4 regions of the Clostridium lapidicellarium genome follow, and region 1 is predicted to be linked to each of the others. Evidence: riboswitches for the same ligand, from Rfam matches in the RefSeq annotation. Region 1 holds a riboswitch; each other region holds the start of a gene.
What was found. A riboswitch is a leader RNA that binds a small molecule or an ion and turns the genes downstream of it on or off. The one in region 1 is predicted to bind cobalamin.
Positions count from the first base shown of each region.

Region 1 (7,710 bases):
GCCGCGGCGCTTGTTTCTGCATTGTGCCTTGCAGTTACTCCGGTTTTTGTAGCTGCGAGCAGGAATAACACCGTAGATAATCTGCTGGTCATGGTACTGCTCTTTGCCTGCATGTTTTTATCCAGGGCGGCCGAAAAGGGTAAATTCAAATATCTTCTCATAAGTCTTGTACTTGTAGGTGTGGGTTTTAACATAAAGATGCTGCAGGCTTATATGGTTATTCCCGCCGTATACATAACTTACCTGATTTCTGCAGCTGCACCCGTGAAAAAGAAAGTCAAACACCTTGTTATAGGTACTGCTGTACTCGTAGTTGTGTCACTTTCCTGGGCAGCTGCCGTGGATTTGGTTCCTGCCGGCAGCAGGCCTTTTGTAGGCAGCAGTACGAATAATACGGTTATGGATCTTATACTGGGGCACAATGGAATCGAGAGGTTGAGCAGCAGCGGAGGCATGGGCGGCGGACCCGGCGGAAACAGACAGGGAGGAAATATGGCCTATTTTAAGAAAGATAGAAACCCTTCAGGTGCGCAGAATGTGCCTCCAAATGGTGGGTTTCAAAGAGGCTCCGGCGGCAATTTTAAGGACGGCAGCCAGCAAAATGGCGGCCCTCAGATGCAAATGCCTCAGGGAGCGGGTCAGAATAAGAAAGGCATACAGCAGATGGGCAGAAATGGACTTTCAGGAAATTTCGGAGGTCAGACAGAAGCAGGCGTTACAAGATTGTTTTCGAAAAATATACTTTCAGATCAGATAGTGTGGTTCCTGCCTCTGTCCTTGTTGGGCTTTATTGCCGCGGCAATAGTGGAAAAGTTGAAAATCCCATTTGACAACAGAAAAAAATTGGATTTGATTCTCTGGATGATGTGGCTTCTGCCGGAATTTATATATTTCAGTTATACAAAAGGGCTGTTCCACCAGTACTATTTGACCATGATGGCACCGCCAGCTGCGGCTTTATCTGGTATAGGCCTTGTATCAATGTGGAAACTCTACAGGGACGGTTCCAAAGTTAAATCCATGCTTCTGCCTGCATCCTTTGTTGTGGAGGGGGCACTGCACCTTATGATGCTGTCTTATTTTTACTCTTCCATATCTGCAGCAGTGAAGGGTATTATAATAGCGGCGGCCGTACTGAGTTTTGCTTCATCTGCACTGCTTGTAATTTACAAGAACAGGGCGGGAAACGCAGGTTTTGCAAAGATACTTGCCTCTCTTGCATTTGCAGGGATACTTGTGACACCTTCCATAGGTTCTGCGGCAGCTGTGGTTCATGGCGTAAATGGCAGCATGCCTGCTGCAGGATTGGAGCTTCTGTCGTCAGATACAGGTTCTGGAAATACCGGAATGAAGAATAGATTTGGATCCTCAAACGACAGTAAAGAACTGATAAGTTTTCTCGACAGTCATATTAAAAATGAAAAATATGATCTCGTAGTATCCAGTTCCAATGCCGCTGCCGAAATGATAATTAAAAGCGGCAGGAGTATAATGCCTCTCGGCGGGTTCACAGGCTCCGATAAGATACTTTCCCTCAGCCAGTTTAAAGAACTTGTAAAAAAAGGTGAGGTAAGATATGTACTCACGGGTGGAATGGGAAGAAATTCACAGGATATAATGAGCTGGGTTCAAAAAAACGGAAAACTTGTCCCGGAAAATCAGTGGAAAAATACCACATCCGTCGGCAAAACCGTAAATCCCGGGGAAATGAATTCCCAGTCGCTGTATGATTTGAAGGGAATTTTAAAATAAAGTTGAATCTTTTATCCATAGTGTTTATAATTAAATTGAAATTTAATAATAAGTACAAGGTTTAAATACAAATAATTAAAGGGGAATCAGGTGAAAATCCTGAACTATCCTGTAGCTGTATTAGACGAGTTTAAGCTATATGGGCCACTTGGAAACGGGGAAGGCGTATTTTAAATGATGACTCTTAAGTCAGAAGACCTGCCTGTACTTTGCACCTTTAACTCTACAAGTGATAGAGGGGGCCTGCATATTGATGAATTATTTTTGTGATGATGTATGATTGATTGTTGAAGATCCTTTTATCAGCTTGGTTAAAGGGATCTTTTTTATTATGGAGGTGATAAAAATTATACAGCTTATTGGAGTAAAAAGTGACTGTGATATTGAAATAAGACAAAAATTTTCTATTATATCGGCGAGACTTGTTGATAAATTGAAAAGTATATATGATGTTACAGGAAATGTATTGATTTTAAGCACCTGTAACAGGACAGAAATATATGTCAGCTCCGATCTTGAGAGGGAAGCTCTGATCCGGAGTGTATTTGACCGTTTAGGATGGGACAAAGAACTTGAAAAATATATATTCTACGTAGAGGACAAAGATGCGGTCAGGCATCTCATGGAGGTATGCTGCGGCTTTCATTCCAAGATTTTGGGAGAAGATCAAATATTGGGACAAGTTAAAACCGCCTACAGCACTGCCCTCAAAGCTAAAACCATAAATGGACAACTTCAGAGGATGTTTCAAAATGCCGTAACCTGCGGCAAAAAATTCAAAAGTGTCTGTGAGATATACAAGATCCCCGTGTCCGTACCTTCCATAGCAGTTAGAGAAGCAGAAAAAAAGAAAATGAAAAGGTACATGATTTTGGGCTTTGGTGAAATAGGACAGCTTGTTCTTAAATACTTGAATTCCCTAAATGCGGAAATTGTCTATGTGGCAGTGAGAAACATGGCCAAGGTGGATGAATTTTATAGAAATTATGATTGGATTAGGTTCATAACATTCAGAGAGAGGAAAGATTACTACAAAAATGTGGACTGCATTATAAGCTGCACTTCTGCACCGCATACTGTGATTTCAAAAGATGAACTGCCGGACAAAAAATTGCTCGTATTTGACCTTGCGGTACCTAGGGATGTAGACAAGAATGTAAAAACACTTCCGAATGTTGAATTGTATGACATAGACAGCATAAGTGTCATTGACCAGAACAACAAGATAATGAGAAAAGAAAAAATGGAAAAATACAGATATATCATAGACGAGTATATAGATGAATTTGTTAAATGGCAGGCAGTAGATGAAATTTCCCCTGAAATACAGAAGATAAAGAACTTTGGCAGCAGGATATGCGAAAAGAGGATAAAGACCTTTAAAAACAAAAGATATACCAAGGACAATGAAAAGCTTGTAAGGACTATGATAGAGAGCACTGCCAAAGTGTATATAAATAGAGCCATAAATACTTTAAAAGAAGGAAAATTCCAAGGCAGAGAAGAAGAATATATGGAACTTATAAATAAAATATTTTGTTGATAGGGAGATAAGTGAAAATGAAAAATGACGATATATTTAATGAATCCAAATTGTATATGCCCGGAGGTGTCAACAGCCCTGTAAGGGCCTTCAAGGACGTTCCCATGAACCCGCCTGTTATAAAAAGTGGAAAGGGAGCTTATCTATATGATGAAGATGGAAATAAATATATAGATTTTGTCTGTTCCTGGGGTCCCATGATGCTGGGACATTGTGATACAGACGTGGTGAAGGCTATAAGGGACACCTGCGAAAAAGCCATATCTTTTGGTGCCAATACTAAACTTGAACTGGAACTTGCAAAATATATATGTACTACCGTAGACAACGTGGAAATGCTCAGAATGGTTAACTCCGGCACAGAGGCCACGATGAGTGCCGTAAGGCTTGCCAGGGGCTATACTGGAAGAGACAAGATAATAAAGTTTGCCGGCTGTTACCACGGCCATTTTGATGACTTCCTCGTGGAAGCGGGCTCTGGAGTTATGACGGAGGGCATTCCGGGCAGCGTAGGCGTTCCTGAAAGTAGTGTGAAGAACACCCTTGTGGCCCAGTACAACGATATTTCAAGCGTAGAAGATATATTCAGGCAGCAGGGCAGTGAAATTGCCGCAGTCATAGTAGAACCCGTAGCAGGCAACATGGGTGTAATTCCAGGAGATGAAAAATTCCTGAAATCTCTCAGAAAGTTATGTGATGAATACGGCTCCCTCCTCATATTCGATGAAGTCATGAGCGGATTCAGAGTTGCCTACAAAGGCGCCCAGAGCATCTATAAAATAAAACCGGATCTCACGACCATGGCGAAGATCATAGGTGGGGGACTTCCCTGTGGAGCCTACGGCGGAAGAAAGGACATAATGGAAAAGCTATCTCCTGTCGGTCCTGTGTACCAGGCAGGCACCATGTCCGGCAACCCCATTGTAATGGCTGCAGGCCTTACAACCCTGAAAAAACTTCACAGCAGCCCCCAGTACTATACTCAAATTGAAAAGCTCGGCCAAAAGTTGGTAGATGGAGTTAGAAAAATAGCTAGGGACAAAGATGTCCCGGTGGTTGTAAACAGGTGCGGCGCCATGTTCTCGCTGTTTTTCACTAAAGATTCCAAAGTGAGAAATTACAGTGATGCCAAAAAATGCGATACGGGTATTTTTGCAAAATACTTCACCCATATGATAAAGAAAGGCATTTACATCGCACCTTCGCAGTTTGAAGCCGTATTTTTGAGTGTAAAACATACAGAAGAAGATATTGACAGATTTTTGGAAGCATTTGACTCCTTCAAAATCTGACTGACATTTTGTCCCCTCTGCTTTGCAATGTCAAAAGCGAGGGGACAAATTTTGTTCACAGTTTATTCATGACCCCCGGGGGTCATGAATAAACTGTGAACAAATTTCAACAGATCTCTGAAAGCTCACAAGGTCAAGCTATCCTTACTGAAATGTAGTGCAATTTCAGGTATTTCAAGTAAGGTAGATATGCAGAATTGTACAAATTTCGTCTTAAACTTATGAATAAAACGTGAACGACGAGAGGCGATTTCCCGTCAACCATGGTGATTTCCGGCAAATTTCCTTCAACTATGGCAGCTTCCCGCACTGCAGGCGCTTCCCATCAGTTTCCGATGCTGCCGGTAGTTTCAGCAGGAGCGGTTTCGGTACCAGCACTGTGAAGCAGTTTTCCGATGCTGAGGGCGATTCCCGGCGATTTCCATCAATCAGGCGGTTTCCGTCAGATTTCACAGCAGCGGCTGGGTAGTTTCCAGAATGGAGTGCGGTAGCTTCCGGCAGTTTTGGACAAGTAGCTGTAAGCTCTCAAGTGGGCAATTATTGGTTGAATGTAAGATAAGCTGCCGGGCAATCATCGGTTGAAGAACAGTTAATTCCATACTGTATTGCAGATACAGGCGGGGCTGTGCGAAAAGCCCTTCGCTGCTTTTAAATTTGAATATTTTTTCCGCAGTATGATATAATTTAAATCAATACGAGGAGTGGAGGTATGAGCATGATGGAAAAAATTGCACTTTTGACGGATTCTGCCTGTGATATAGATGAAGGTACCATAGAAAAATATAATGTAGAAGTATTGCCCTTTAGAATTATATATAGAGATCGGGAGTATGTAGATAAAATTGAAATTACTCCCAGGGAAGTATATGATAATATGAAATATGAAATCCCCAAATCATCTCTTCCTTCGCTGGATGATATGGAAGGTGCTTTCAATAGATTTGAGAGGGAAAATTACACCCATGTGATAGCTGTTACAATTTCAAGCGGACTTTCCGGTACATATAATGCTTTGAAAATGGTTAGCAAAAAACATGATAAGTTATCCACATATGTTTATGATTCCAAGTCCACTTCCCTGGGCGAGGGTGTAATTGTAAAGGAATGTGGAAAACTTATGGATCAGGGGAAAAGTTTTAGTGAAATTGTGCACTGCATACCTGAAATGAAGAAAAGGATGCATTTCTTTTTTGTCTTCGGCACTTTGGAATATGCCAGAAAAGGCGGACGTATAGGAAAGTTGTCCGGCATTCTGGGCGAGGCTCTGGACATAAAGCCCATAGTATATTTTGACAATGACCAGGGTATTTGTTTCACCTGCGGCAAAGTGCGGGGGCGGAAGAGATCCCTGAGCAAGATGATAGACATAGGCAGTAGATTTCTGGCCAAATCTCCCTGCGACGTATATATAGCTTATGGCAATGCCAGAGAAGATGCTGAAGACATCTATGACAGGATCTCAAAACTGTCCAATGTGAAAAACATATATATGATAGGGCAGATAAGTCCTGTAGTGGGTGTCTATTCAGGACCTGGAACTGTCGGTGTGTGTTACATGGAGCAGAAAAGCTGACCGAAGCCAATTGCCAATTGACGATTATCAATTGGCAATTGTTCACTGGAGATTGAATAAGTTTGCAATTTTATTCTACTTGTTATATATTATATATAACAAGTAGAATAGGAGGGCAGTTATGATAATTGAAATTGATTTTGAATCCGAAATACCCATATATGAACAACTTAGAAGAAGCATTATAGAGGGCATAGCATCTGGAGATCTGAAACCGGGAGAAAGCCTTCCTTCTGTCAGGCAGATGGCACAGGATATAGGGATAAATCTGCATACTGTCAATAAGTCCTATAATATATTGAGATCTGAGGGATACTTGAATATAGACAGGAGGTCAGGAGCTGTTGTAAATGAAAACTATCCTAAAGACAGTGAAAAATTTAATAAAAAGCTGGCCGGAGAATTGAATTATTTACTGGCGGAAACCTATTTGAGAAATATTAAATTGGAAGATATATTGAAACTGTGCTCGGATATATATGGAAAATATAATTTGTCTGGCAGTGAAATTAAAGGGAAGGTGAGACGTAGATGATGGAAAATTTATTTTATGTGTACTTGTCTTTTATATTTTTAATTGTACTTGTAATCAATATGCTGACGCCGAACTTTACTAGGAAAGAAATCGTATTTGGGGTCAGGGTACCTGGGAATAAAATAGACAGCCCTGAGATAAAAGGTATCAAGGGGAGGTTTATAAAAAACAATTTGATAATTGGGGTTCCATTTATACTGCTGTTTAGTTTCCTGAATTATAAATTTACCAATGTGACTGTGATTTTGATTACTGTTTTTGCTTTTGTCTTTATAAATTTTTTGGTGTATATGATATCCAACAGGGAAGTTAAAGTTCTTAAATTAAAAAACTCCTGGTTCAAAGGTAAAAAGCAGGTTGTGGCAGTGGATGTAAGTTATTCCAGAGATAAGGGAAAAAATCTGGTGCCTCTGCGGCTTTTCCTGATCCCGCTGTCTATAATTTTGATAAATATAATTTTAGGATATGTAAATTATGCAGCTTTACCCCACAGGGTTCCCACTCACTGGGATTTTTCAGGAAATATCGACGGCTATCAGCTCAAATCCAGGTTCTTGATCTGGGAAATTCCTCTTTTTCAGATGGCATCCACTTTTATGTTTTTTATAATTTGTAAGATCATAGGGTGGTCGAGGCAGCAGTTAAATGTTTCAGATCCTGAAATTTCCGTAAAAAAAGATATGAGATTCAGGAGGGTGTGGTCCGTGTACATGGTGATTTTTGCTGCAGCAATGAACCTCCTTTTAACCTTTGGTACTATTCAGATATTTGGAGTATTCAGGGTGTCCAATTTGCTTGTGGGCATTTTGACGGTAGCTTTTGCTGGATTTATGATTTTGATTACCATGGTTTTATCTATAAGGATTGGACAGGGCGGAAGCAATTTGGATATCGGAAAGGACAGTTTTGGGAAAACTGAATCTGAAGTTATCGATAAGGACGATGATAGCTTTTGGAAACTGGCAAATACAATATATTATAATCCTGATGATCCGTCCCTGTTTGTGGAAAAGAG
Region 1 covers NZ_JBGFFE010000017.1:43,209-50,918, forward strand. Annotated here, with positions in the region: gene AB8S09_RS11265 (glycosyltransferase family 39 protein) at 1-1,752, shown strand, start outside; cobalamin riboswitch at 1,793-1,971, shown strand; gene hemA (glutamyl-tRNA reductase) at 2,084-3,295, shown strand; gene hemL (glutamate-1-semialdehyde 2,1-aminomutase) at 3,313-4,587, shown strand; gene AB8S09_RS11280 (DegV family protein) at 5,306-6,160, shown strand; gene AB8S09_RS11285 (GntR family transcriptional regulator) at 6,282-6,695, shown strand; gene AB8S09_RS11290 (DUF1648 domain-containing protein) at 6,692-7,710, shown strand, end outside.

Region 2 (7,710 bases), on a different contig from region 1:
TGGTCTGTATATTTCCCCTTATAGAAACCACTTCTAAATCAGGTCTTAATGTTTTTATCTGGGCAGCTCTTCTGTTACTGCTTGTACCAATTCTTGAACCGCGGGGCAGCTCTTCAAAATGAACATTATCCACAGAAACAAATGCATCCCTTACATCTTCTCTTTCCAATACAGCTGCTATCTCAAATTCATCCGGAACATCAAAAGGTACATCTTTCATGCTGTGAACCGCAGCATCGGCCTCATCTTTTAAAAGAGCAAGTTCGATTTCCTTCAGGAAAAGTCCCTTTCCGCCTATTTTGTCTAAAGACACGTCAAGCCTTTTATCCCCGGTAGTTTCTATAAGCACTTTCTGACATTCGACGCCAAAGTTTTTTTCCAGTATGTCCATAACTATTTCAGTCTGGAGCTGTGCCAATTTACTTTTTCGGGTTGCAATCTTAAACTTCAAATAACATCACCATCCTGCAGCAAAATAATTTGCCATTCTATCCAAAAAACATTTTTATAATCTCAGAAGATTTTCCTTCTTTATAAAAAAAATAGAAATCCTCAGTACAGACAAATCTCATAATTTTTTTCCTAATATCTTCATTCTCTATACTATTCCTCATTTTAGAAGTAAATTTTACAAAATCATCATAGTTTCTTAAGTACCCCACTGCTTTCTCTGCAATAAAAACCGAAGTAATAGGGGAAATTCCTACATTTCTAGTATTGATTCCCAGTGAAATATTTTCTGTATTCCTCTGGCAGGGAACAATACAATTTCCTCTTTGAGGTTCAGAGGCATCCAGATAAATTTTACACAGTTGGCTGCAGTGCCTTCCTATAACCCCGTTTAGCTTTTTATCGCCGGTGGCAATTACTACAATATGTGCATCCTCTATATACTTTCTCTGATACTTTCCCTTTATCATATCGATATTGTCCTTTATGCCGTCAAATTCTCCGATAAATTCCGGTGAAAGGACACACACCCGGCATCCTTTTAATGCAAACGTCCTGGATTTTATATAAGCCGCCCTTCCTCCTCCTATTACCACTACCTTTATCTTTGACGGCAGAAGTGCAAGAAAAGCACTTGAATAATTCTCAAATGGTCTTTCATTCAATCTCAATATCCCCCTAAGCTATATATTTCCCAGCACACTCAGCAATCTCTGATTTCTGCTTCTGTCTTTTATGGCCAGCCTTATAAACCTATCATCCAATTTTCTGAAATTGCTGCATTTCCTTATAAGTATACCTGCATTTAAACACTTTCTATACAGCTTTTCACAACTCATATCTCCCAGTTTGCAAAGTACAAAATTACTGTAAGTATCATATGTCTTTTCTACAACGGGAATTGCCTTTAAACTCTCCAGCATAAATTTTCTTTCCATTTCAATCCACTTCAAAGAATTATCCATATAGCATTCATCCTGAAGAACATATTCAGCCGCTGTCTCTGCAAAACAATTTATATTCCACGGATTTTGCTTGGTCCTTATTTTATCCATTAATTTTACATCTTTGCAAACACCGTAGCCAAATCTTATTCCGGGCAGTGCAAAAAACTTTGTAAGAGCCCTTACAATAAAAATACATCTGAACTGTTTCATCTCTCTTAAAAAGCTGCAGCCTATCTTACCTGTAAATTCAACAAATGCCTCGTCTATAATTATCGTCTTATGATTTTTATTGCAAAAATTCACAATCTCATAAAATTTGTCCTTATCTATTATACCTCCATTTGGATTATTGGGGTTTCCCAAAATCAAAGCATCTGCATTTTTAATTTTCAGTTTAATATCTTCATAATCATAATCCATGTTATCAGTCAAGCTGGAATAACTTACACTACAGCCCCATTTTAGTGCATCTTTCTCATACTCTATAAAAGAAGGTACTACTATGCAGACACTATTAAAGCAGCTTATAACCAGATCTATTATTTCAGAAGCCCCATTTCCAAGTACGATGTCACTGTCATCCAGGCTCAATTCTCCATTGCACTTGTTATTTCCAAAATAGTTCTCTGAAAAATCCAAATATTTCCTTATGATATATTTTACTTTTCTATATTCAACATCCGGATATCTTTCTACATTTTTCAGTGCTTCATCTACATTTTTTTTGAAACTGGAGGGTACTCCCAGAGGATTTATATTAGAGCTAAAATCCAGAAGTTCTCTTCCCTTTAAAATACCCTCTGTATATACATCTCCGCCATGCTCCATTATACACACGTCCCAACTCTTATTTTTATTTAAACGGCCTGGATCACCAGTGCCATTAAAATCATCATGAGTACTTCTGTAAAATACATAAGATCTATACAATACTTTATATGCTCAAAATTCAATTCAACAAGCTTATCTCCTATGGTTGGCTTATACACTTCCTCGCCAAAATAAATGTTAGTGCCGCCGAGCTGTACTCCGAGAGCTCCTGCTGCTGCAGATTCGGGATATGCACAGTTGGGGCTTTTATGGTTTCTCCTGTCCCTTATCATTATCTTAAAGGTTTTTACTGGATTCCCCCTTACTGTAAAGGACATTATGCACATAAGCACCCCTGTGATTCTAGCAGGTACAAAATTAAATACATCATCTATTTTAGCCGGGAAAAATCCTATGTATCTATACCTCTCATTCATATATCCAAGCATTGAGTCCATAGTATTTATGCCCTTGTAGAGCATAGCAAGAGGTGCCCCAAATACAGCCGCATATATAAGTGGTGCTATGACTCCGTCGGATGTATTTTCAGCTACCGTTTCCACATCTGCCCTTATTATATCTCCGCTGCTTAAATTAGAAGTATCCCTGCCAACTATGTAAGAGAGCTTCAGCCTCGCTTTCTCAATATTTTTTTCTTTTAAAGCAAAATAAACTTTTTTGGCTTCCACCGACAGGCATTTAGCAGAAATAGTCGTACAGATAATGAATGTATTCACCAAATTATATAAAATCAGGTGTCTTCTCAAAATCACAAGTAATACAAACGGTGCAATAAAACTTACAGCTCCTACTGTTAAAACTATCAACCCTCCAAAAGCTTTTAAACTGCCATTTGTTTTACAAATTTTTCTTCCTTTCTTTTCTAAGCAGGATATAAGTTTTCCTATATATATGACAGGATGCGGGAACCAACCCGGGTCTCCAAATATCCAGTCCAGTACAACTGCTGCAAGGAGATCTATAATATTTATATATACAAGGGAAAAAGGCAAATTAATCCCTCCTTCTGGTATTTGCTAAGCATATCTATCATTTGATGCCCATAATAGCATATATTTTATCTATATCAAGACTTCTTCGTACTATATGGGCAAGTTTCTCTATTTCGCCCTCTCTGAGGTTTTCATATATTTTGGATTTTTTATAGCTCAGTCCTTTGTTCTGTCTTATTCTGTTTAAAATATATTCTCTAAAATCAACGGCGTCAAAAACACCGTGTATATAAGTTCCAAAAACATTTTGGGCTGTATTCACAGCTCCATCTTTCATATGAACTTTTTTTCTGTTTTTCTCTGTAAATTCAAACAGCGGCCCGGCGTTTATGCCATATTTGCATATTCCCATATGAATTTCATATCCATACACATTCAATTTCTTTTTTTCCAAAGATCCATTTTTATCTATAAACGGGAAATCCATATCACTTACGGCCTTTACTCTAGTAGTGACTTTTTCCCTGTCAAACACAGTTTCTATATCCAGAAGACCTATTCCATCCGCCCCCCCGACGTCAGTTTCCGTCTTATAGGGATCACTTATGGTTTTGCCGAGCATTTGATAGCCGCCACATACTCCTATTACAATTCCAGTTTTGCTGTATTTTTTAATGCAGGATTCAAGACCGCATTTCCTGATTTTAATTAAATCTTCTATGGTATTTTTACTTCCGGGAATTATAAGCAAATCCGGATTCCCAAATTCCTCCACAGAAGTTATGAATCTCACAGAAACATCATCTTCACTTTTAAGGGCATCCAAATCTGTAAAATTAGAAATATGTGGCAGTTTTACTACAGCTATATCTATAGGTGCCGTAACTTTTTTGTTGAATTGCACCGCCGCATCTTCATCTTCCAGTGCCAGGTTAAAATGAGGTATAACTCCCAGGCAGGGTACTTTGATAACATCTTCAAGCATTTTGAGCCCAGGTTTTAATATATCTATGTCTCCCCTAAACTTATTTATTATTGTTCCCTTAACTCTTCTCTTCTCTTCTTCATTAAAAAACAGCATTGTACCTGCAAGAGAGGCAAATACTCCTCCCTTGTCTATATCACCGGCCAAAAGAACGGGAGCATCTGCTATTTCAGCCATACCCATATTCACGATGTCCCTATCCCTTAAATTTATCTCCGCAGGACTTCCTGCACCTTCCATCACTATTATATCAAAATTTTCTTCCAACTTTTTAAAGTGATCTCTAAGCATGTCCCTAAACTCCAGCTTCATATTATGGTATTCCATAGCTGTGCTGTTTCCATATACTTTACCGTTTACTATTATCTGGCACTTTTTATCCGAAGTAGGCTTTAATAGTATCGGATTCATATACGCTTCCGGCTGCAGTCCTGCAGCATAGGCCTGAAGCACTTGGGCACGGCCCATCTCTTTTCCATCCAAAGTTATATAGGAATTCAACGACATATTTTGAGATTTAAATGGACATACTGAATATCCATCCTGTTTAAATATCCTGCAAAGGGCAGAAACAATTATACTTTTACCTACAGAAGAACCCGTACCTTGAATCATAATTTTCGTCACCATAACCACTCCTCTAATACTGTTTTAAGAACAAAAGCGACGAGCTTTAGAGCTCATCGCTTTTAACATAAAAATCCAGTTTACACTAAAAATTTAAACGTAATAAAAGTTTCTTTCCCTCCGAAAGCAAAAACAATTTGTTAGGCAGGTTTTCTGGCTTATGATCCATAACTCACAATCAAATACAGTAGCGGGGGCTGCTGCGGAATCTAACCGCATTCCCTTTTAACCTATAACTATTCAATTATAACTTTAAGTTTATTATACTACACTTTTTATGTCAACCAATTTAGTCATTTAATATTACATTTTATCAAAAAATCATTGTCCTGTATCACCCTGCTGTAAGCATCGTCTCTTATTATGCGATGATCTTCCGAAAACACCAATACACGTCTGAAAAGTCCCTTCACATATTCAAAATCGTGGGTAGAACATATTATAGTTTTTCCAACCCCGTTCAATTTTTTAAACAGATCATTTAAAAACTTTTTACCCTTGGGATCTATTCCGCTCATGGGTTCGTCTAAAACCAGTACCTCTGGATTAAGAGCGAGTACAGAGGCTATGGCGACTCTCTTTTTTTCCCCTCCACTTATATTGTAAGGTTCCTTATTTTCCAGATCCTTTACATTCAGAAGATTCAAACAATCATTCACTCTTTTTTCCACTTCAGCCTCATCCATTCCCATTTGTCTCGGACCAAAGGCCACCTCTTCATATACATTTGAACAAAAAAGCTGTGCATCGGAATTTTGGAACACGAATCCCATTTTCTTATGAAACTTTTTGGAAAAATCACTTTGTTCCAATTTATCTTTGGATATCAGTACATTATTAAAATAATAGTCTCCGCTCGAAGGGAATATTATGCCATTTAACAGTTTTAAAAGAGTTGATTTTCCACTGCCGTTGGCACCTATAAGTGCTATAGAATCTCCCTGTCCTATTTTGAGATTTATATTTTTTAAAACTTCTTCATCCTTATATTTAAAAAATACATTTTTAAGCTCTATCATATCAACCTCATTCCAGTTATGTAAAAATACATACCTATTATAAAAATCCCAGCCGCCGAATATAGAAAATCTGCAAATTTAAATTTGAATTTACTATGAGATACATATTCTCCCGTAAATCCCCTGCATTCCATGGCAGAATACATTTCATCCCCCATTTCCTTGGATTTTAAAAACAGACCTCCCATAAGTTTTGAAATGGAAGAATATTTGTGATTATTCTTTCCCACGGATCTGAGTTTAAGAGAATAAAACATGTCCAAAGCAAACTCTCCCAAAATAAAAATATACCTTAAAGTTATGTCAAAAACCAAAATAAAAATATCCGGTATGAAAAACTTTTTTAAGGCCCTTATCATGTCATGCCATTTGGTAGTATAAGATAGGGTGTTTATAGAAATTATAGTCCCAGCTATCTTTAATATGAGCAAAACACTGTTTCTTACATTACCCATAACCATAGAAGGTATGAGCATTACAACAGTAAACATCGGTACAGCTGCACTCACAATCAATATTTTTTTTATCTCCCCTATATCCAAGAGACTCAATATAAGCAAAAAATATACATCCACCAAAAGTACATAATAAAAGCTCTTGGATAAAGACAAAAATATTATACATAAAATAGTAAAAAATAGTTTTACTATGGGATTCAAACTGTATAAAAGGCTGTTTTCACTTCTGTTGTTTCTTTTAATAAGGGACAAAAGATGTAATATAGAAAAAATGCTTTTATCTATAAATTTATCCTTGTCCTTTGGCGGAATATAATTATCCTTTTTTAAAAGCCAATCCTTCATAATTACACCTGCAATTTCAGATTATAGTTTACTCATGATAAAAATATATCATAACCACAAGTATATTTCAAACGGCCTGTGATCTGTGCTATATACCTTCCATTCCAAAGAAAACATACCACGGTCCCATGGCTATAGCAGTTCCATTTGCCTGTTCCTTCAGGAAAAAATGTTTCAGCTCCTCTTTCTTCAGTGCAATTACCTCTATATCCTCTGCTGCTTCTAAATTCTGTTTGGGGTTCTTATTTTCCTCCAGATTTTCATCTATTTCAACTTTTACCACTCTTATCCTGTCTGTAAGCAGGGCAGCATTGGAATATAGGGAAATACCTACAGATTTGACCCTCCCCGTATAACCTGTTTCCTCTTTTAATTCTCTCAGTGCATTCTCAGGCAAACTGCCCTTTTCCACAAGTCCTGCAGGAAATCCAATAATGTAGTTGTCTATGGCAGGTCTATATTGCTTTATGAGTATATATCTGTTAGATGGAACCATTTTTCCTATTATGACAACTGTATTGGTAGTATTGGTTCTTTCTATGCTTTCCCATTTCAACTGCTCATGACTCTTTCCCTCATAAGTTATCTCATTCAATTTAATCCAATTTCCACTGTAAAGTGTTTTTTGCGATAATTTTCTCAATTATATGCCTCCCAAATTTCTAACTTCTTCTCCAATTATACTAAAACCTTTTTTTATATCCTCTTTACTAACTCTTGAAAAGCCAAGCCTCAAAGTGTCCTGCCCCTTATCATCCACATAAAATATATCTCCTGGAGTAAATATGACATTCTTCCTGCAGCATTTTTCTAAAAGTTGTCTGGAATTTATTCCCTTTAATTTTATAAAAATATGCATCCCTCCTTCACCGAGTATTTCCCTGCTGGGTATATAATTTTTGGCACACTTCAATGCAAATTCATATTTTTCCCTGTATATTCTTCTGGCTTTTTTGATATATTTATTAAAATCCCCGCTTTGCAGATACTCATAGAAAATTGCCTGATCCAGAGAAGAAGTATGTATATTTCTCGCCCTCTTGATACTTTCCAAGTATCCCGTAAGCACCTTATCTGACAATATCCATCCTATCCTTATCCCCGGAAACAGGACTT
Region 2 covers NZ_JBGFFE010000010.1:42,039-49,748, forward strand. Annotated here, with positions in the region: gene hemC (hydroxymethylbilane synthase) at 1-451, opposite strand, end outside; gene AB8S09_RS08495 (NAD(P)-dependent oxidoreductase) at 489-1,115, opposite strand; gene AB8S09_RS08500 (pyridoxal phosphate-dependent aminotransferase) at 1,134-2,225, opposite strand; gene cbiB (adenosylcobinamide-phosphate synthase CbiB) at 2,255-3,193, opposite strand; gene AB8S09_RS08510 (cobyric acid synthase) at 3,258-4,772, opposite strand; cobalamin riboswitch at 4,899-5,041, opposite strand; gene AB8S09_RS08515 (energy-coupling factor ABC transporter ATP-binding protein) at 5,066-5,791, opposite strand; gene AB8S09_RS08520 (energy-coupling factor transporter transmembrane component T family protein) at 5,788-6,594, opposite strand; gene AB8S09_RS08525 (NUDIX domain-containing protein) at 6,683-7,237, opposite strand; gene pdxR (MocR-like pyridoxine biosynthesis transcription factor PdxR) at 7,238-7,710, opposite strand, start outside.
Region 2: linked by a shared signal. The riboswitch ahead of AB8S09_RS08510 (cobyric acid synthase) and the one ahead of hemA (glutamyl-tRNA reductase) in region 1 are both predicted to bind cobalamin.

Region 3 (7,710 bases), on a different contig from region 1:
ATTTTGTTGATGCTCAGAATAATGGCAGCAGTTAGCTTGGCATGTATACTTTCCTTTTGCACTCCTATGATTGAAATACTTGAGACACTCAGGATACTTAAAGTTCCCTCAATTATAATAGATTTGGCTGATATGATGTACAGGTATATATTCATAATTGAGGATACGGGAAAAAATATGAGACACGCCCAACTGAGCCGTATGGGAGATAGATCCAGCTGGCTGAGGCGCATAGAAGATACAGGAAAAATAGCGGTGTATGTCATGATAGAATCCCTGGATAGAAGTGTGAGAGTCTATAATGCCATGCTTTCGAGGGGATATAACGAAGATAGTAAACAAGCCAAGTTTTTTACTTATCCTGTTCCGGTTAAAGATTTTCGCTTTGGAATTTTAATAGCGGTTTTATTGTTGGTTTTAATTCTTGTAAATATATTTATTTAAAGGAGAATAATTTATGTCACTTATTGAAGTGGATGATGTCAGCTATGCCTATGGTGACGGCAGCATGGCACTTAGAAATGTTAATATGAAGATAGAAAAAGGTGAGAAAGTGGCAATACTAGGACCAAATGGTGCAGGCAAGTCGACACTTTTTCACCTGTTTAATGGAATTTCAAAACCTAAATCAGGTACTATTACAATAGACGGACTGCAGGTATGCAAAAAAAACTTGGTCAAAATAAGGCAGATGGTAGGTATGGTATTTCAGGATTCCGATGATCAACTTTTTAATTCCACAGTTCGTCAGGAAATAGCCTATGGACTTTTAAATATGGGAATGAAGGGAAAAAAGCTGGAGGATACCATAGCATGGGCATTAAAAGTGGTTGGAATGACAGGATATGATGATAAGAGCCCGCATAATTTAAGCGGAGGACAGAAAAAGAGGATTGCTCTCGCAAGTGTTCTTGCGATGAAACCTCAAGTTATGGTATTGGACGAACCTACCGCAGCTCTTGATCCAAGAGGGGTATATAAATTAATTAAGCTTTTGGATTCAATAAATGAAAAACTTGGAATTACCCTGATCTTTGCAACACATGATGTAGATACAGTTCCCCTTTTAGCTGATACAGTGTATCTTTTGGATAAGGGAAGTATTGTGATGGGAGGCACTACCAAGGAAGTATTTAATCAGAAGGAGCTTATTCGGAAAATTAATTTAAGGCTTCCAAGAGTAGCCCATCTTGTTGAAATACTGGAGAAAGATGGAGTATTAAAAGTTGATACCCTTCCTCTTACTATTGGACAAGCTAAGAATGTTTTAGAAAATAAAAAATGATGTACTGTCACTGGAATTTTTAACAAGATTTCAGTGATTTTTTCATATTTGCTATTAATTTAATAGTTTATAAAATTACGAAATGCATAAACTCTAAATACACAATTAATAAAATACTTCAATAAAAAATCTATGTGGATAAAAGGAGGAATTAATATGGCAAGCAATGGAAGAAAATCTTTAGTTCCAGACGCAAAAGAAGCTCTTGATAGATTTAAAATGGAGGCAGCTAGAGAAGTAGGAGTAAGTTTGAAAAATGGATATAATGGAGATATTACATCTAGAGAAGCAGGATCCATCGGAGGACAGATGGTAAAGAAAATGATACAGTCCTATGAAGAGGGACTTAAGTAAAAAACGTGAATGTAAAAAAATTTCACTTGACGAATATGGACAGTAAGTATATAATATAGAATATAACTTAATAAAAAGGCATAAGGTTTAGTTGATAATTAAAAGGGAATAGGGTGAGATACCCTTACAGCCCCCGCTACTGTATAAGGTGACGATTTTGGATTCCACTGGAAAGTTTCTGGGAAGGGAAAAAAGGATGAACCGATAGTCAGGAGACCTGCCTGTGTCTAGGTATGTAGTAATCTTTCGGAGGGAAGGATTTATCAATTGTAATACTGCTGTTATTTTTAGTGACAGAGTTTTGTAGTGTGGTAATTAGGGACTTCCAAAAGAAGTCCCTTTTTATATATGTTGGTGTTAACTTAAACATATCTAATCCCTTTAAAAATGCACTTGTTTGTCATGGATAAATAGGTGCATTTTTTATATTTTAAATATTGTAACATTGGTTTATAATAATATCAAGTGTTTCTGAAAGGAAGGATAAGATCATGTCTGAGAAATATTGGCCTGAAACCGTTATACTCTGGGGAGCCGGTGCAACTAAAAGCCTGGGGCTCCATGCAACCAAGGAGTTGATGCAGCTTATTTCAAAAATTAGTAGAGGCGATTTTTCTTTTTTGAAAGGGAAAAACGAAAAACTGGCCGGTGCCTTTAAAAAATTGATTGTTGAGGATCTGATTGAAGATTCAAAAATATCAGAGATATATGATTTAAGGGCCCTTGAAGCCATAGTAAATACAAATAACAAGATCAATATGCATGAACTTTTCACCCTGCTTGATCAACTTATTGACAACAATATGGGATTCAATGCTTTTGTAAATGGAAGAACACAATTTTTGAGGGCAGAGAGGGTCAAGGCAGCTAGGAGATGCCTTATTTTGATTATTGAAGAATTGGAGAGATTTAGCATTCAAAATGTTCCAGGTTACACGGATAGAGAAAAAATGGAACCTTATTATGAGTTTGCAAAAGTGCTTACTGATCTCATGATAGAAGAAGCACAGGCATTTGAAAACAGAAATTATAAGAGAAATACAAGACGTTTTTATCTTTTTTCCTATGCCATAATATCTTTTAACTGGGATCCTGTAATTCTCTGGAATCTATTTAATGTACACAAGGAGAGAAACCAGAATCCGATTAAATTGAAAGATGGCTTAAAATTACAGCTTTACGATGATTTTGGAACCCAGATATCTTCTACCCAGCTGGATGATGGTGAGTCAGGTATATGTTATGTTACAGATGAGCCTCAATGTAAGAGCATAAATGATTATAATTATCCTTCTAGGATAATAAGAATAGGGAAAATACTATTTCCACACGGTATGTTTGGAACTAGGATTTGTCCTGAATGCGGCAAATCGATAATAAGCTTTGCAGAAAAATGGGATAGGCTGTCTACCGAAATTTTTGGACCGTCCATTTTAAAACCTCTTCAGAAAAATTGGAAATACACCACTGAGAAGGAGAAGTTGTATGAGAGAGGTGCCATAGAATGTCCCTACTGCGGCCAGATAACTTATCCATATGATATGAATCTCATAATACAGAGCCTTTCAAAGAAGAGAAATGCCCCTATTTTAGAAGAACTTAAGACTGAAATGGGACTTCTTATGAAAAATGCAAAACATATAATTTTTGCGGGGTATAGTCTGCCTATAGACGATATTATGGTTAAAACTTTTTTTATGTCCTCTATATCCGGCAGCGATAAACATAAACTGAAATGCACCATATTGAATTATGACAAAGAATATGAAAACTCGGGTTGGCTAAAGGGGAAGAACATATTGGAATATATAAAAAAATCAAGAAATAATTCTGCGGCAGAGTGTATAGATAATATATGTGATATATTTCCACTGGAGAATATAAGGGTAAATTTGAGCGGGATACCTGATGTATTTATGGAGAAAGGAAAGTGCAGCAGAAGTAAAGTTATAGATTTATTGTATCCCGAGGAATATTTTAATGGGGGATTCCCAATACGCAGGGGTTAAAAGATATTGTGTTTTTTTTAACTGATTTATTGAACTTTTTGATAAAAGTGATAGAATAAAATCGTCGGTATTTATAAAAAAACTGAACTAAAATTTTTTTGAAGGAGGTTTCCGTGTTATATCGTAATGAATAACAACGGAGGAAAATTATGGAAAGACAAGTTAATGAATGGTCAAAGCTGACCGTTAGAAAGATTACTATAATCGGCATGTTATCTGCAATTTCTGTCGTACTTGGCGTAACAGGACTTGGTTTTATACCTATTCCACCGGTAAAAGCTACTATAATGCATATTCCAGTTATAATAGGTGCTATTTTGGAGGGACCGTTGGTAGGTTCCATGGTGGGGCTTATTTTTGGTATATTCAGTGTGATTCAGTCTATAACTACACCTTCACCTGTTTCTTTTGTATTTATGAACCCTCTGGTATCGGTTTTACCGAGAGTGCTTATAGGAATAGGAAGCTATTATGTATTTAAAGCTATAAAAATAAAGAGAAGGGTTTTTTCTGTAGGTATAGCTGCTGCAGCCGGTTCATTGATAAATACGGTTGGTGTACTGGGAATGATATATCTTATATATCTGGAGCCTTATTCAAAAGCATTGAATATAAGCTTGAGTGCGGCTAAAAAGGGTATATTGGCAGTGGCCTTTACAAATGGAATACCAGAAATGATTTTATCCGTGCTTATTACGGCATCTGTTGTTACTGCCGTTTTTAAAATAAGACATAAGTAGACTTGTTTTTAATTAAATCAAGTGTAAAATCAACCCTGAGCTTTTACCAGCTTGGGGTTTTATAATATAATATGGAGGTGCAGGTTAAAAATGAGGGAAATTTTGCTGAATGATATAGGTGGGATAAAAATAGGAAATGCAGAAAAATTAAAAGGACCTACAGGCTGTACCGTAGTTATATGTGAAAAAGGTGCATCTGCGGGAGTGGATGTTAGAGGTGGTTCTCCAGGTACACGTGAAACGGATCTATTGAATCCTGTTAATTTGGTGGATAAAATACATGCTGTAGTTCTTACGGGTGGCAGTGCTTTTGGACTGGATGCGGCAGGTGGTGTGATGCAGTATTTGGAGGAAAGAAGCATAGGATTTGATGTGAGTGTTACAAAGGTTCCCATAGTTTGTGGAGCTGTACTGTTTGATTTGAATATAGGCGATTATAGGATAAGGCCTGATAAGTCCATGGGATATGAAGCGTGTATAAATTCCGAATTGAATTTATGCAAAAATGGCAGTGTAGGTGCAGGAACGGGGGCAACTGTGGGTAAGATACTCGGAGATGAATATGCCATGAAGGGAGGACTTGGTTCTTTCGCTCTTCAAATAGGAGATCTTAAAATTGGTGCAGTAGTTGCAGTAAATTGTCTTGGAGATATAATAGACAGTGGAAGCGGAAGTATAATAGCAGGTGCTTTGGGGAAAGATAAAAAGTCCTTTGTGAATACAGAAAAGGTAATGTTAAATATGTACTCGGAGAAAAAAAATATGTTTAGCGGGAATACTACTATTGGAGTAGTTGTTACCAATGGTGATTTTACAAAATCCGAGATGAATAAAATGGCGTCCATGGCCCAGGATGGATATGGAAGAGCTATTAGACCCGCCCACTCTATGTTTGATGGAGATACTATATTTACCATGGCTACCGGAAAAGTAAAGTCGGATTTGAGTGTAGCCGGATTTTTGGCTGCCAAGGTTGTGGAAAGGGCCATTGTAAGAGCAATAAAAAATGCGGATTCGGTTTTGGGATACAGAAGTTATAAAGATATTTGGACTGCATGAATTTTAATCAGGTCAAAAATATGTGATAATTATCGAAAATTGCAGTTAAAGTTTAGTTTTACAGCTATTATGTGTTAAAATATAACTGTTGACTATGTATAATAATGTGAGTATGAATGAAAGGGAGAGATATTTTAATGGCTAGTGATAAAGAAGTAAATTCAATGAATGAAGTTATTGATCAAATTGATTCAACTATGGGAAATGTAAAAAATGGAGAGATAGTAAAGGGAAAGGTAATTTCCGTAAATGATAAAGAAGCTGTAGTGGATATCGGATATATGGTGGATGGAGTGCTGCCTAAGAGTGAAACATGTAGTGATGAAAATGCAAACATGGAAGATCTTTTAAAAGCCGGAGATGAAATATACGTATATATAGTGGAACTTAACAAAGGCGAAGATAAATTGATGCTTTCAAAGATAAAGGCCGATGAAATAAGAGGCTGGAATAAGATTGAAAACTCCTTTAAAAATGGTGAGACTTTTGACGTGACTGTAAAAGAAGTGGTAAAGGGAGGGGTACTGGCGGATCTTTATAATTTTAAAGCTTTTATACCGGCATCTCAACTTTCAATAAGATATGTAAAAAATCTAAGCGACTTTTTAGATAAGACACTGACTGTAAAGGTGATTGAACTGGATAAAAATAGACATAATATTGTGCTGTCAAGAAAAGAAGTTGAACAATTGGAGGCTGAAAAGAAAGCGGAACAGCTGTGGAACAATATAAAAAAAGGTGATGAGATGGAGGGAACTGTCAGCAGAGTCACAGGATTTGGAGCATTTGTTGATTTAGGCGGTGTAGAGGGTCTAGTGCATATATCCCAGCTCTCATGGAAGAGAATAAAAAATCCTTCAGAGGTAGTGTCCGAAGGAGATCATGTTAAAGTTTCCGTAATAGATGCAGATAGGGAGAAGAATAGAATTTCACTTTCTATGAAACGTGAAGAGGATAATCCGTGGAATGATGTTGATGAGAAGTATAAGGTGAATGATGTAGTTCAGGGAACTGTAACTAAAGTCATAAATATAGGTGCTTTTGTAGAGATTGAAGACGGACTGGAGGGATTTGTGCATATATCTGAAATATCCCAGGATCATATTGCAAAGCCTTCAGATGTTTTAAATGTAGGTGATGTGGTAAAGGTAAAAATACTCAATATAAATGCAAAAGCCAATAGAATGTCTCTCAGCATAAAAGATGCCTCAGACAATTCTAAGGGAAACTTTAAGGGATATTCAGACAATTCCGATAGCGGGGTTACTCTGGGAGATTTGTTTAAGGATAAATTTAAAAATATGAAGTTCGATTAAGGAAAAATACCCAGATATAATTAACTATGTCCTATGGCAGTTTGATATTAGTGTAAACATAGTTGCAGTATTTGTCAGAGCAAGGTTGTGAACAGAAAAAAGATGTAATGTATGAAAGTTGGTGTTAATGTGGGATATAGGTTACCTGATATAATTAGCGGGCATAATTTTGAAGATTTAATGGAAAATTTTTTTCACATGACAGGTGTATCCTGTTTGGTGAAATATGCCGATGGATATATATACAATGTATCCTGTTTAAAATTTGAAATTCATGAAAAACAGATACTTTCCCAGATTAATAGGGGAAATGAATTAGGTGTTTATAGGGATAAAAACGGCCTGGTTTATATAGGTATACCTATAGTTGTAAATGGAAAACGTGCTGCAACAGTTTTTTTGAATCCGATATTTCTTGAAGGGAATCATAAAAATAAAAATTTTAGATGTTTTAGGGGAAATATTAGAATACCTGTTGTTTCAAAAAAAAATATAAATGAAATCATAAACTTTTTTTACAATGAATTTACCATATTGGCTGAACTTGAATATAGAAATAATATTTTAGGCAGAGATTATAAGAAGTTTTACAGTATGTACAACGAGTTGTATAAGGTATATTGTAATTTTAAGCTTCACTATAATGAAATGAAGAAAATAGCTTATTATGACAAACTGACAAAACTGTATAATTTCAATTATTTTACGGAAAAAATTGAAAAACAAATTGAAATGTATCCCGAGGACAACTTTTCAATATTTCAAATTGAGTTAAATAATTTTAAAAGTATAAATGACATTTTTGGATACGAGTATGGTGACAAGCTGTTAAAGAAAATAGGGAATACTTTGAGAAAAATGAAGATCGGAATGGTTTCGAGAACTGGCGGAGATGGTTTTTTACTTTTAAAACGAGAAATAAATGGCAGAATAGAATTGGAGAATTT
Region 3 covers NZ_JBGFFE010000013.1:10,523-18,232, forward strand. Annotated here, with positions in the region: gene cbiQ (cobalt ECF transporter T component CbiQ) at 1-444, shown strand, start outside; gene AB8S09_RS09715 (energy-coupling factor ABC transporter ATP-binding protein) at 458-1,285, shown strand; gene AB8S09_RS09720 (alpha/beta-type small acid-soluble spore protein) at 1,442-1,639, shown strand; cobalamin riboswitch at 1,706-1,877, shown strand; gene AB8S09_RS09725 (hypothetical protein) at 2,131-3,648, shown strand; gene AB8S09_RS09730 (ECF transporter S component) at 3,798-4,388, shown strand; gene AB8S09_RS09735 (P1 family peptidase) at 4,479-5,447, shown strand; gene rpsA (30S ribosomal protein S1) at 5,585-6,763, shown strand; gene AB8S09_RS09745 (EAL domain-containing protein) at 6,875-7,710, shown strand, end outside.
Region 3: linked by a shared signal. The riboswitch ahead of AB8S09_RS09725 (hypothetical protein) and the one ahead of hemA (glutamyl-tRNA reductase) in region 1 are both predicted to bind cobalamin.

Region 4 (7,710 bases), on a different contig from region 1:
AGAAGGAAAGAATTGAATATGACTTTGAAGGATTTGGCAGGAGACAGAATTACACCTGGACAAATAAGTCTTGTAGAATCTGGAAAGTCGAATCCAAGTATGGATTTGTTGGAATATTTGGCTTCGGAATTGAAAACTTCTGTTGAATATCTAATGGAGTCTGAGGAAACCCAGGCAGAAAAGATTTGTACTTATTTTGAAAATATAACTGAATCCTGTATAATAAGTGAAAATTTAATTCAAGCAGAACAGTATATTGAAAAAGCCCTGTATTTTGCGGATAAATATGGTTTGGAATATAAAAAAGCAAAAAACCTCTATTTAAAAGGTGTAGTACACATGACTAAAGGTGACTATCTGGTTTCACAGCAATTTTTTTTGTCGGCCAATGGAATATTTATTAAAAATAATAATTATGAGCAGATTATAAAGACTTTTATCAATTTGGGGAAGATAACAATGGAATTAAAATCCTACCACTCTTCTTGCAGCTATTTTCAACAGGCTGAAAATGTATATAATGAAAATAAAATAGAAAATGATTTTTTAGTAGGAGAGATATATTATTGTATAGCATGTGCGAATTTCAAACTGGAAAATATGAAAAAGGCTATAAACTATTCCTATTTGGCCAAGGAAAAATTTAATCAATTAGATAATAAAAAGGAATATGCCAATACACTTTTTTTACTGGCTGAAGAGTATAGCAAGAAAGAAGATATGGATAATGCTATAAAATATTCTAAGAATGCATTGGAAGTGTATAAAAAATTAAATGACTCTATGAATATTGCTAAAATTGAAAATAATTTGGGAAAATTATTTTATCAGTTCGATAATATTGAAGAATCTTTTATCCATTTGAATAAAGCAAAAGAGTTGAGAATAAAACTAAAAGACAGCGACGTTATAACGACCTTGATAGATATATGTGAAAATTATATAAAGCTAAAGGATGTTAAAAATTCCAAAAAAGTTCTTGAGGAAATAATGGACAGAGTGGATGAGGGAAATGATAAGACTTTGGTGTATTATTATTTATTGAAGTTTAGAATAGATATGCTGGAATCCAATAAAAAAGAAGCGGAAAATACATTGATCATGGCACTGAATTTTGCCAATAATATGGATTATACTGCAGAAGCTGCCAGAATATCAATATTACTGGGTAAATTTTATATAGAAAATAATTTAAATGAACAAGCTGCTAAATATTTGAATGAAGGTGTTGAAGATTTTAAAAAAATAGGTTTGTTAAGGGATTCTTAAATAGAACAGGTGAGAATTATGGAAATACTTTCTACTGGGCAAAAAATTAAAAGAGCCAGGATATACAAGGGGTATACCCTAAAAAAATTGTGTGGCGACAAGATTTCTGTTTCAAAAATGAGCTGCATAGAAAATGATAAAATAAAACCGGAACAGTGGGTTTTAAAATTTGTGTCGAATAAACTTGAAATTGATGTTGAATATTTAAAGCAGGATGTTAAAAGCCAGATAATTAAAAATATAAAAGACATATCTAAAGGTTCCCCGGGAGAAAATTATGAAAAATTGCTTCAATATAATTTGAAATTTGCGGAGGATTACTCTTATGTAGACTTATGTTTTACCATAATGCATATGCTTTTTAATTATTATTTAGATAAAAAACAGTTTGGAAAGTTGCAATTTATAATTTCAAATTATTATGATTATTTGCAGAAATGTTTTTCCGATAGAGGAAGTTCGATTTATTATATGGATATTGCCAGATATTTTTATGTCTACGGAGAATTTTCTCAAGCTTTGAATTATTATGACAAGGTGATTCAAATTTGTCAGGAAAAGGGATATGGCGAGTGCCTCTTAAAAGCTATGTATTATGAAGCTAACTGTTATATCAAAATGCAGTATTATGATAAAGCATATGAATTGGCAGCGAAAATTATGGATTTGATGGATTCAGATTCAATGCAGGAAGATATAGAAAATGTACGGATCTATCATATGCTTGCCATACTTTCGTTGAAAATGGACATAACCAAATTTGGCAGGTATGAAAAAAAAGTATATGAACTTTATGGAGACGATTTAAAAGGCAAATCTGAAGCAATGGTTGATTATGCCCGAATATTATTTAATTTAGGTAAGAAGGGCAGTGCACTGGATTGTGTAGAAAAATCACTGGAGATATATCCAAGAGACAATGTAAGGGAATTGGACCATTTTATGCTTGTAAATGTAAATATACTGATGAAGAATAAAATTTTAAAGAAGGCACATACTCTATGCAATAAGGCTTTGGATTGTGCTATAAATTTAAATGATATAACTTTTATAGAGAAAGCATATTATTACAAAGCTCTGATATTATTGAAAGAAGGAGATTTTGCAAAGGGAGAGATGTGTATGAATCTTTCTTTAGACAATCTTCTTAAGTTTGGAAGCAGCAGAAGGATATATGAAAGATATATGGAAATGGGGAAGATGTATTACAAGTTAAACAATGTGAGAGAATCAATTAAATATTTTACTTTTGCCATAAATTTAAAAGAAAAATATGCATTGAGATGATTTATGCACCTGCAAAGTGGTATATTGATTTTGTGGGTAATTTTTGTATAATAAATTAATATATAATAATATTAAAGTAGAATAAACTGGAGAGGAGGATAAGTGTAAACACTTATTTAAGTTTTACACTAAATATTTATTATGGATATAAATAAGCTTACAGTAAAGGCACAGCAATCGATAAATGAGGCACAGCTTATAGCAGTGAGATATAATCATCAGCAGATAGATGTAATTCATTTGTTTTCAGCATTGGTATTTGAAAAAGATGGTTTGATTCCGAACATATTCGGGAAAATGTCTGTAGACGTGAAATCACTTGTGGATAATACGAAGAATGTCCTTGATAAAATGCCAAAAGTGCTTGGAGAAAGTGCACAAAGTAGTTCCCTCTATGCTACGAGGGGATTTGAAGATGTTTTTGTAAGGGCAGAGAGCACGGCTAGGAAATTCAAGGATTCATATGTAAGTGTAGAACATCTGATGATTGGCATTATGGAAGTTCATTCCCGGGATGTGGATATGATACTGCAAAAATTTAATATAACAAAAAGCAGATTTTTGGAAGCACTGTCTCAGGTCAGGGGCAATCAAAGAGTTGATAGTCAGGATCCAGAAGGTACTTATGATGCTTTGACCAAATATGGAAGAAATCTGACTGAAGAAGCTAAAAAGAACAAGCTTGATCCTGTAATAGGCAGAGATGATGAGATCAGGAGAGTAATTAGAATTATTTCAAGAAGAACTAAAAATAATCCTGTGCTCATAGGAGAGCCGGGAGTGGGGAAAACTGCCATAGTGGAAGGACTGGCGGAGAGGATCATAAGAGGAGATATACCTGAAGGACTGAAAAACAAGGTAATATTTTCCCTGGATATGGGTTCCTTAATTGCCGGGGCTAAATTTAGAGGTGAGTTTGAGGAAAGGTTAAAAGCTGTTTTAAAAGAAGTGGAAAAGAGTGAAGGAAAAATAATACTCTTCATAGATGAAATTCACAATATAGTTGGGGCCGGAAAGACGGAAGGATCTATGGATGCGGGAAATATTATAAAGCCAATGCTTGCAAGGGGAGAACTTCACTGTATAGGAGCCACTACTTTTGATGAATATAGAAAATATATAGAAAAGGACAAAGCACTTGAGAGAAGATTCCAGCCGGTGGTTATAGATGAACCCAGTGTTGAAGATTCCATTTCTATATTGAGAGGCCTTAAAGAAAAATTTGAAATATACCACGGCATAAGAATTCATGATTCTGCCATAGTGGCAGCGGCAAAGCTTTCCAGCAGATATATAACTGACAGATATCTTCCGGATAAAGCCATAGATTTGATCGACGAGGCATGTGCTATGATAAGGACGGAGATTGACAGCGTACCTACTGAAATGGATGATGTCAGAAGAAAATTATTTCAGTTGAAAATTGAAAAGAAAGCGCTGTCCAAGGAAAAAGATAAAGCTTCTGTAGAAAGACTCAGGACAGTGGAAAAAGAACTAAATGATTTGAAGGATAAAGACAATGAACTTACAGCCAAATATGAAAAGGAAAAGTCAAATATAACCGGTGTCAGGGATTTGAAGAAACAGCTGGATGAAGCAAGGGGTCAGATTGAAAAGGCAAAGAGAGAATATGATTTGAATAGAGTTGCGGAATTGAAATATGGAACTATACCTAAATTGGAGAGAAAAATAGAGAAAGAAGAAAATACAATAAAGGAAAACAATGAGACTGCCATGTTGAAGGAAGAAGTTACGGAACAGGAAATATCTCAGATCGTATCTAAATGGACGGGAATTCCGGTGTCTAGATTAGTGGAGGGAGAAAGGCAAAAACTTATTAACCTGGAAGATGAACTTTCAAAAAGAGTCATAGGACAAAAGGAAGCTGTCAAGGCTGTTTCTGATGCTGTTATAAGGGCAAGATCGGGAATGAAGGATCCAAAGAGGCCCATAGGTTCATTTATATTTTTAGGTCCTACAGGAGTGGGAAAGACTGAACTAGCCAAAACTCTTGCCAGAGCTTTATTTGATAGTGAGGATAATATGATTAGAATAGACATGTCGGAGTATATGGAAAAGTATTCCGTTTCCAGACTTATAGGAGCTCCTCCGGGATATGTTGGCTATGAGGAGGGAGGTCAGCTTACAGAGGCAGTCAGGAGAAAGCCTTATAGTGTAATATTGTTTGATGAAATAGAGAAGGCACACAGCGACGTCTTTAATATATTTCTACAGATACTTGACGATGGAAGACTTACGGATAATCAAGGCAAGGTAGTTGATTTTAAAAATTGCATTATAATCATGACCTCCAATATAGGGAGCAGCTATTTGCTTGAGAACAAGAGTTCTGCGGGAATAGACGAAGATATAAAAAATAAAGTGATGAATGACATGAAATTGAAGTTTAAACCAGAATTCTTAAACAGGCTTGACGATATTATAATGTTCAAACCATTGAACACCGTGGAGATTAAATCCATAATAGATATATTTTTGAAGGATATAGAAAACAGGTTAAAGGATAAGAATATCTATATAGAAATAACCGATAGAGCTAAAGACGTTATAGCAAGAGAAGGGTATGATCCGGTTTATGGAGCCAGACCTTTAAAGAGATATATGGAAAATGTGCTTGAAACATCTATTGCCAAGAAGATAATTAAAGGTGACATTTATGAAGGCTGTAAAATAAGAGTAGACTACGATAATGATAAATTTGAGATAGAGAGAATATAGAGAACCACTAAAATTGAATATCTAAATTAGGTGTTATTTAAGAATAAGTAAAAGGAAAAGTCAAATACTGCAGTCCACGCTACTGTATGGAGGATGAAACTTTATTATGTCACTGGATATATAAATCTGGGAAGACCAAGGAGTAAGATGAATCTGAGCCAGGAAGCCTGCCTAATATATATATGTTGATTCCTTCGGGGAAAGGAAGAGATGTTATGCTTTAAATTCATTAAATTGAGTTTTATAGCAGTATATATTTGGGGGGAGGGTATGTTTTTTGAAAAAAGATAATGTATTTATTACTGGGTATGCAAAACTTCCGAAGGGGATAACAGCAGCCGAAATTTACAATGAAATTGTCATAGGGATCATTGTGAACAGGTATTCTGGTGAAATACAGGACATGGAATGCTCTTTTGTGACTGATACTGCGAAAAAATATGCTAAAGAATTATTGATAGGGAAGAATTTGAATAATATCAAGGAAATTGTATCGGATATAGAAGATAATTATTTTGGAATGGCAAAAAAATCTTTTATAGCGGTATTGATAAATTGCCACGAAAGGTATAAAATAATATTGAGTAAAAGATGTAAATAAAAAATAAAAATAAAAAAGCCATTTTATTACGATATAAGGGTAAGACCTTTATATGAAAGTAATGAAAGTAACGGCGTGAGTATATTCTTCAATGTACTTGGGCCGTTTTTTGTTTTTCTATTATACATATCCAGATCAAAAAGGAAGGGAGGACATAGAGTATAAATTAAAAAATTTAATAAATAATATAATTATGTTAATTATTTAATAGAGAAGGGGATAGTATGATTACGGATAGGATAAAAAATAAAGAGCTTCTAAAACGTATAGGTACACCTAATGATGCTGCTGAACTTATCAAGGACGGTATGACTGTCGGGACCAGCGGTTTTACGTTTTCAGGTTATCCTAAGTCGGTACCTATGGCACTGGCAAAGAGGATAAAAAATGGCGAGAAAATTAAAATCAATTTGTACACAGGTGCCTCTGTAGGTGATGAGCTGGATGGAGAACTAGCCAGAGTTGGGGCAATCAAAAAAAGGTTTCCATATCAGACGCACAAGGATGTAAGAAATGCTATCAATGCAGGTAAAATAGATTATGTAGACGCCCACCTCAGCATGTCACCTCAAATGGTAGACTATGGATTTATGGGTAAAATCGACGTGGCCATAGTTGAAGCCGTAGGTATAACTGAAGAAGGTTATATAATACCAACTACATCTGTGGGAAATTCACCTACATACGTTAAAGATGCAGATATTGTGATTGTGGAGATAAATGAAACTCAGCCAACTTCGCTTATAGGGACACATGATATATATATCCCTGAGAAACCGCCTTATAGACAGCCCATACCTATAACTCACGTGGCAGACCGAATAGGTACGGATTATATAGAAGTCGATCCCGATAAGATAAAATGTATAGTTTTCAGTGATATAAAAGATAATATTAGAAAAGTGGCACCAATAAGTGAAACAAGCAGAAAAATGGCTGGAAATTTAATAGATTTTCTTGAAAATGAAGTTAAGCAGGGAAGACTTCCCGAAAATTTGCTGCCGCTCCAGTCAGGAGTTGGCTCTGTTGCAAATGCAGTACTTGCAGGGTTGAAAGAATCCAGATTTAATAATTTGGAGATATATACTGAAGTTGCACAGGATTCAGTGTTCAATTTGATGGATGAAGGCAAGATTTCAGTGGCTTCTGCTACATCTGTTTCTTTCTCTGAAGAGGGACAGAAAAAATTTTATGACAAAATCGATGAGTACAGAAAGAAACTCATATTGAGACCTGAAGAGATAAGCAATAATCCTGAAGTAATCAGAAGACTCGGGGTAATAGCTATGAATACGGCCATAGAAGCTGACATATATGGCAATGTAAATTCAAGTCAGATAATGGGTTCCAGAATGATGAACGGAATAGGCGGTTCAGGAGATTTTACGAGGAGTTCCTATATATCCATATTCACGACGGAATCAGTTGCTAAAAATGGTGAAATATCCTCTATAGTTCCAATGGTACCTCATTGTGATCATTCGGAACATGATGTAGATGTAATAGTTACAGAACAGGGTGTAGCCGATTTAAGAGGGTTGTCTCCAAAAGAAAAGGCTAGAGTCATAATAGAAAATTGCAGCCATCCTTATTACAGACCATTTCTTAAAGATTATTTTAAAAGAGCATGTCAAGGCAAGAATATTCATACACCAGTTTTGCTCAAGGAAGCGTTATCCTGGCATGAAAGATTCCAGGAAACTGGCAGCATGAAATTTAAAACTGATAAATCAAGTCCAGAAGAATAAAGAAAAGGGGTTAGAAAATGTTTAAGGAAGAAAAAGTTAATGAAGTAAAAGCCAAGAAAAAAGAGT
Region 4 covers NZ_JBGFFE010000021.1:40,556-48,265, forward strand. Annotated here, with positions in the region: gene AB8S09_RS12405 (tetratricopeptide repeat protein) at 1-1,269, shown strand, start outside; gene AB8S09_RS12410 (helix-turn-helix domain-containing protein) at 1,288-2,556, shown strand; gene clpB (ATP-dependent chaperone ClpB) at 2,698-5,295, shown strand; cobalamin riboswitch at 5,307-5,484, shown strand; gene AB8S09_RS12420 (DUF3870 domain-containing protein) at 5,573-5,896, shown strand; gene scpC (succinyl-CoA:acetate CoA-transferase ScpC) at 6,121-7,644, shown strand; gene AB8S09_RS12430 (acyl-CoA mutase large subunit family protein) at 7,662-7,710, shown strand, end outside.
Region 4: linked by a shared signal. The riboswitch ahead of AB8S09_RS12420 (DUF3870 domain-containing protein) and the one ahead of hemA (glutamyl-tRNA reductase) in region 1 are both predicted to bind cobalamin.